One region of the Allobranchiibius sp. GilTou38 genome, then DNA from elsewhere that is predicted to be linked to it. Evidence: riboswitches for the same ligand, from Rfam matches in the RefSeq annotation. Region 1 holds a riboswitch; the other holds the start of a gene.
The links. A riboswitch is a leader RNA that binds a small molecule or an ion and turns the genes downstream of it on or off. The one in region 1 is predicted to bind S-adenosylmethionine.

Region 1 (3,480 bases):
CTCGTCGTAGGTGTAGTCCAGCGTGGGTCCCGCCTCGACCAGGCGGCGTACGCCGTCGACGAGGCGGCCCACGTGGTGGGCGCGGGTCGCGAGGCCGATGCTCGCCCGCACCGCGGTGGAGCCGTCGCCCAGGATGCTGTCGCACAAGAGGTGGGCGCAGAAGCGACCGTCGCGCACCGAGATGCCGTACTCGTCGGAGAGCACCAACGACACCAGCGCCGGGTCGTACCCGTCGACCGTGAAGGTCACCACACCCACGTTGGGCCGGTCCTCGCCGAGCACGCTGACCAGGCGGACTCCCGGGATGGAGCGCAGCCCGGTCCGCAACTGATCGGCGAGGGCGGCCTCGTGGCGCTCGATCTCCTCGTGGTGCCGGCGCAGCGTCGCGCACGCAGCGGCGAGCGCGATGGCACCCACGGCGTTGGGCGTGCCACCCTCGTGACGGGCCGCGCCGGAATGCCACGTGACGCGCTGATGACGCACGCGCGCCGTGGCGCCGCCTCCGGGCAGGTAGGGCGATGCGAGGTCCAGCCAGTCGCGTCGGCCGACGAGGACCCCGGCGCCGTACGGCGCGTAGAGCTTGTGACCGGAGAACGCGACCCAGTCGGCGCCGAGGTCGGCGAGGTCGATCTCGCGGTGCGGGGCCAGCTGCGCGGCGTCGATGACCGTGCGCGCGCCGTACTCCCTGGCGGTGGCGATGAGTTGGCGCACCGGCCACACCTCGCCGGTGACGTTGCACGCGCCGGTGATGACGACCAGCTTGCCGCGCGCGTCGCTCGCGGCGAGCGCCGAGCGCAACAGCTGCGCGGCGTCGGAGGCGCTGTTCGGGACCGCGAGGCGGGTGCAGTTGCACCGCCCCCAGGGCAGCAGTGCGGCGTGGTGGGCCGACTCCCAGGCGAAGACCTGGGTGCCGCGGGGCACGCAGTGCGCCAGCAGGGCCAGGGCGTCGGTGGTGTTGCGGGTGAAGACGACCTCGTCGTCGGGGCGCGCTCCGACGAACTCGCCCACGGTCGCCCGCGCCTGCTCGAACCAGCCGGTGGTCACCCGGCTCGGCAGGCCGGCGCCCCGGTGCACCGAGCCGTACGTCGGCAGTGCGGCATCGACGGCATCGCGCACGCTGACCAGCGCGGGGGTGGTCGCCCCGTGGTCGAAGTTCGCGGCGTCCACGACAGTTCGGTGCACGGTGGGCACCCCGAGTTCGTGCGCCACGGTGAGCGGCAGGTGGGCCTGCACCTGGGGCAGGCGGTGGGGCGGAAGGTCGCGGACGACGCGTAGTGCGGCGCGGGGCTCGCGGGGTACGGCCGTGCCGCTCTCGGTGCTGGAAGGGGTCGCGGTGTCGTGCTGGGTATGTGTTGCCTGGACGGTCACGGGCAGCCTCTCGCCGTGGGACCAGCGGTCGCCGGCAGCATGCCGATACGTCGGTCCGCGCTTGCCACGCGGCGGATGCGGCGTGGCCGGGTCGTCACTCGGAGCACCCCACCGCGGAGGAGGGTTGCCGCTCAGCTAGCCGAGGCTTGACGCTGAGACTCTTGACCTGCGACGAGGCTAACGGATGCGGTGTCCGGTCGTCATGTCGCGATCCGCATCGTGGACCGGTCGCACCGCGGAGGATGCGCTGCGGTCCTCTCACCTGCGCGAAGGGCTTCCGCCCGCCTGGTTTAAGTGCTATTAAAGTGATATCACTTAAACCGAGGAGGACGTCATGTCACAGCAACTGCGGCCCGAGGATCCCGCGTCGGACAGTGCCGATCCGACCGTGCAACCGCCGTCGACGCGACCGGTGGGCCACGAGGGGCGGCGGGTCGACGTCGCCGAGCGACGTGCCTGGTCGGTCAACGGCTTCCTCGCGCTGGCGGTCGCGCTCGTCCTGGCGGCGGTGGCCGTCCGGAGCTTCGTCGCGGGGCTGCCGGCGGTCGGCGTGGTCCTGGCGGTACTGACCGCGCTGGTCGCCACCCCGCTGGTCGTGATCCAGCCGGGTCAGACCAGGGTGGTGCAGTTCTTCGGCCGCTACATCGGGACGGCGCGGCACGCGGGCCTGACCTGGGTGCTGCCCCTCACCACCCGCCGCAACATCTCCGTGCGGGTGCGCAACTTCGAGACCAACGCCCTCAAGGTCAACGACGCAGACGGCAACCCGGTCGAGATCGCCGCCATCGTCGTGTGGCAGGTTGCCGACACGGCCAAGGCCACGTTCTCGGTCGAGTCGTACGGCGACTTCGTCCGGGTGCAGTCCGAGTCGGCCCTGCGGCACGTCGCGACGACGCATCCGTACGACAACCCCAGCGGCACGGGCACGTCGCTGCGCGGCTCCACCGACGAGGTGTCCGAGCAGCTCGCCCACGAGGTCGCGGCGCGTATCGCGGTCGCCGGGTGCGAGGTGCTCGAGGTCCGGATCAGCCATCTCGCCTATGCCCAGGAGATCGCCCAGGCGATGCTGCAGCGGCAGCAGGCCGCCGCGATCATCGCCGCCCGTGAACGCATCGTCGAGGGTGCGGTGAGCATCGTGGAGATGGCCATCACCCGGTTGGAGGGCGAGAACATCGTCGACCTCGACGAGGAGCGCAAGGCGGCGATGGTGTCCAACCTGCTGGTCGTGCTGTGCGGTGACCAGCGCGCCACACCGGTGGTCAACGCCGGCAGCCTCTACCACTGACGGATCGGTCGATGAGCGACTCCGATCCGCCGAGCGAAGACGCCGACGCCGCCGATTCCGGCGACCCCGGCCACCTCGGCGCGCAGCGTCCGCCCGCGCGCCGGTCGTTGCTGCTTCGTCTGGATCCGGCGGTCCACGAGGCGTTGACCAGGCTCGCCCAGGATGAGCTGCGCAGCGTCAACGCCGAGGTGGAGATGCTGATCCGGGAGGCGTTGCGCAAGCGTGGCCGGCTGCCCAGGACGGCCCGTCCCCTGCCTCGGCGCGGCCGTCCGCGCAGCGACGGGGGCTGAGGATTCCGGGCGGTTCTCCGCGTGGGGCGCCTGTGACAGGTGTGACTGACGGCTAGCCTGTGCCCGTGCCGACCCGTCAAGCCCCGAGCAGCACCACGTCGCGCCAGCGCGCGTCCGGTGGCAAGCGTCCGGCGTCCCGGCGCCCTCCGGCACCACGCAAGACGCCCGCCGCGCGCCCGACCAAGGGTGCCAGGGACGGCGGTCTCCCGCTGCCGTTGCGCGCTGTCCGCGGCACCTGGATGGGCGTGGCCCACGTCGCCGGGGGAGCGGCGCGCAGGGTCGGGCACACCACCCACGACGTCGAGCCGGAGCTGCGCCGCGACGGCATCGGATTCGCCCTGATCGCCATGGCCATCGTGGTCGCCGCGCGTGAATGGTGGGGACTGCAGGGCGCTGCCGGCGACGTCGTCCACGCCGTCGTGGCCGGCACCTTCGGCCTGGTCGGCCTCGCACTTCCGCTGGTGCTCCTGCTGCTCGGTGTGCACATGCTGCGTTCGCCACGCGGTTACCAGGGCACCAACCGGGTGATCACCGGAC
Region 2 (3,480 bases), on a different contig from region 1:
GGGCGGCCACCTCGCGCCACGCTCCGAACCCGGCGGAGCCCACTCCCCACGAGTACCAGGTGGGCAGATCGAAGACGTTGCCGGTGGGTCGGTTCGAGCCGGGACGGCGTTCGGCCTCGGTCAGAACGACCGATTTCACGAACACCGATGTGCCGAGCACGCTGATGCGCATCGTGGAGCCGCCGATCCCGGTGCCGCCGAGCTCACCGCCTTCGAGCGCGGCCGCCAGCTCGCGGTCGGACCACGAGGCCAGCTCCGCCGACACCGCGCGGTGCCTGATCGTTCTGCGCTCAAGGTCGTCCACTCGGCGAACGCTGCCACACGGCCGGGCGGCGCGTCCCTCCGACGCGGGGTCGGACGCGAATCGCCGCCGTCCCGAGGCGGGAGCGGCGGCGGATCGTCGTACGACGGGTGCCTACTTGGCGGCCGCGAACCCCTGCTCGAGGTCGGCCAGGATGTCGTCGATGTGCTCCAGTCCGACCGCGAGCCGCACCAGACCCGGCGTGACACCGGCCAGCAGCCGGTCCTCGTCGCTGCCCTGAGAGTGGGTCGTCGACGCCGGGTGGATCACCAGCGAGCGCACGTCGCCGATGTTGGCGACGTGGCTGTGCAGGGTGAGTGCCTCCACGAACGTCTTGCCCGCCTCGGCGCCGCCGGCGATCTCGAACGCCAGCACCGCGCCGGAGCCGAGCGGCGTGTACTTCTGTGCCAGCTCGTAGTACTCGTCACCGGGCAGCGACGCCCAGCGCACCGACTCGACCTGGTCCTGCTGCTGCAGCCACTGCGCGACCGCGCGGGTGTTCTGTACGTGCCGCTCGATGCGCAGGCTGAGCGTCTCGACACCCTGCGCGATCAGGAACGCGTTGAACGGCGAGATCGAGGACCCGAGGTCGCGCAGACCCTGCACCCGTGCCTTCAGGATGAACGCCAGGTTGGCGCCGAGCGGGCTTCCTACGCCGAGGTCGCGGGCGTAGACCAGCCCGTGGTAGCTCTCCTCGGGGGTGTTGAAGTTGGGGAACTTCTCCGGGTCCTTGCCGAAGTCGAAGTTGCCGCTGTCGATGATCGCGCCGGCGATCGCCGTGCCGTGCCCGCCCAGGTACTTCGTCGCCGAGTGCACGACGATGTCCGCGCCGTACTCGATCGGGCGCAGCAGGAACGGCGTGGCGACGGTGTTGTCGACCACCAGCGGTACGCCGAGCTCGTGCGCGACGTTCGCGACGGCCTCGATGTCCAAGATCTCGATCTTGGGGTTGGAGATCGTCTCGCCGTAGAAGAGCTTGGTGTTGGGCTGGGCGGCTGCGCGCCAGCTCTCCGGGTCCTTGGTGTCCTCCACGAAGGTCACGTCGATGCCGTACTTGGGCAGCGTGAACTTCAGCAGGTTGAAGGTGCCGCCGTAGAGCGACGGGCTGGCCACGATGTGGTCCCCGGCCTCGGCGATGTTGAGGATCGCCAGCGTCTCTGCGGCCTGGCCGGAGGCGACCAGCAGCCCGCCGACCCCGCCCTCGAGGTTGGCCAGGCGCTGCTCGACCACGTCGGTGGTCGGGTTCATCAGTCGTGTGTAGATGTTGCCGAACTCCTGCAGGCCGAAGAGCTTGGCCGCGCGGTCGGTGTCCGGGAAGACGTACGACGTCGTCTGGTAGATGGGCAGGGCGCGTGCGGTGGTGGCCGCATCGGGCTCCTGGCCGGCGTGGATCTGACGGGTCTCGAAGGACCAGCCGGGGCTGTCGGTCATCGTGTCGCCTTTCGTGACGCAGGGTGCGGCACCGGCGAGCTCGCACTGCGCCGACGCTGCAGCGGATGGCGGGGGGCCCACGATCCGCGCTTGCCGGGGGACGATCGGCATCCACCGGCCAGGTCTTCACCCGGGGCACCCCACCGCGGAGGAGGGTTGCCGGCCAGCACGCCGGGGCCTGACGCTGGCACTCATGACCTAGAACGTGAGGTTATGACACCCCAAGGCCGGCGCGGGGTGAATCTCGGTATACGGACGACGGTCGTCAGCGCTTTCGTGACGCCGACACCACAGATCCGCGGACGGCCGTGAGGTCAGAGCAGCTGGGCGATCGTGTAGATGAGCAGCCCGACCAAGCCTCCGACGATCGTGCCGTTGATGCGGATGAACTGCAGGTCGCGCCCCACGTGCAGCTCGATCCGCGACGCCGCCTCCTTGCCGTCCCACCGCTCGATCGTGGTGGTGATCACCGAGGTGAGTTCGCGCCCGTACGTCGTGACGACGTGGCCGACGATGCTCTCGAGGCGGCGTTCGATGGAGTCGCGCAGGGCCTCGTCGGTCCCGAGCCGCTCCCCCGCATCGGTCAGCGCGCGTGACAGGCGTGCATGCAGGTCGCTGTCCTCGTCGCGCAGTCCGTCGACGATCGCCGTACGCACCGAGGCCCACAGGGCCAGCACCGTGCTCGGCACCGAGGGGTGCTTGAGCAGGTGCTCCTTCAGCGACTCGGCCTGGGCCATCGTCGCCTCGTCGTGCTGCAGGTCGTGGGCGAGCTGCCCCAGCAGGTGGTCCAGCGCCTGCCGGGTCTGGTGCTCCGGGTCGTCACGCACGTCGGCGAGGAATCGCAGGATCTCCAGGTGGATACGGGAGGTCACCGTGTCGTCGAGCCACCTAGGGGACCACCAGGGCGCCCGGGAGCCGAGGATCGCCACGATGGTCTCGGGGTTGGCCGCAACCCAGTCGTGCAGCTCCCGCACCCCGAGATCGACCAGCGACGTGTGCGACCGGTCGCGCAGGATGCCCTCGAGCAGGTGCCCGGCGACCGGGGCGATCGGTTCCCTGCTCAGCCGGGGCAGGACCAGTCGGTCGAGCAGTTCCAGCACCTCGCGGTCGTCGATGGACTCCAGCCCGCGCGCGAGCGGCGGCGCTGCCGTGCGTACGACGCGGACGCTGTTGTCGCGCACCGCGAGCCACCGCCCCACCCGCGCCGGGATCTGCGCCGCTGCGAGCCGCTCCTGGACCGTGTCGGGCGTGAGGAAGTTCTCCGCCACGAAGTCCTCGAGGCTCGCGCCGATGGCGTCCTTGCGCTCCGGGATGATCGCGGTGTGCGGGATGGGCACGCCCATGGGGTGTCGGAAGAGGGCGGTGACGGCGAACCAGTCGGCGACGGCGCCGACCATGGCCGCCTCCGCCGCTGCGTTCACGTAACCCCAGACTCCCCCATGACCGTGGGTGAGCACGAAGATCACCGCCGCGAGCAGCAGCAGCCCGAGCGCCACCGTCCGCATCCGGCGCAGACCGGCGCGGCGGGCCGCGTCACCGGCGCCCAGCAGCGGACCAAGAGGAGGGATGGGAGGTACTTCGGAGATCAGATCAGCCCTTCCACTGTGCCTGCGGGGTGTCGTTGAGACCGCCCGCGAACGCCAGGGTCATGGTGCTGAGGTCCGTGCCGACCGGCACCTCGAACACCACGGCTCCGTTGGCGTCCTTGGTCGTCGAGTTGAGCGTGGTGCCCGACAGTTGCTGGGCCT

Region 2: another riboswitch for S-adenosylmethionine. It lies ahead of JOB34_RS09135 (bifunctional o-acetylhomoserine/o-acetylserine sulfhydrylase); the one in region 1 lies ahead of JOB34_RS14375 (aminotransferase class V-fold PLP-dependent enzyme).

What each region holds. Positions count from the first base shown of each region.
Region 1 is NZ_JAGEKN010000010.1:33,581-37,060, reverse strand. It holds gene JOB34_RS14375 (aminotransferase class V-fold PLP-dependent enzyme) at 1-1,368, opposite strand, end outside; SAM riboswitch class IV at 1,421-1,535, opposite strand; gene JOB34_RS14370 (SPFH domain-containing protein) at 1,703-2,653, shown strand; gene JOB34_RS14365 (hypothetical protein) at 2,665-2,943, shown strand; gene JOB34_RS14360 (DNA translocase FtsK) at 3,183-3,480, shown strand, end outside.
Region 2 is NZ_JAGEKN010000006.1:860,481-863,960, forward strand. It holds gene JOB34_RS09130 (serine/threonine protein kinase) at 1-304, opposite strand, end outside; gene JOB34_RS09135 (bifunctional o-acetylhomoserine/o-acetylserine sulfhydrylase) at 416-1,732, opposite strand; SAM riboswitch class IV at 1,814-1,931, opposite strand; gene JOB34_RS09140 (DUF445 domain-containing protein) at 2,047-3,237, opposite strand; gene JOB34_RS09145 (hypothetical protein) at 3,323-3,480, opposite strand, start outside.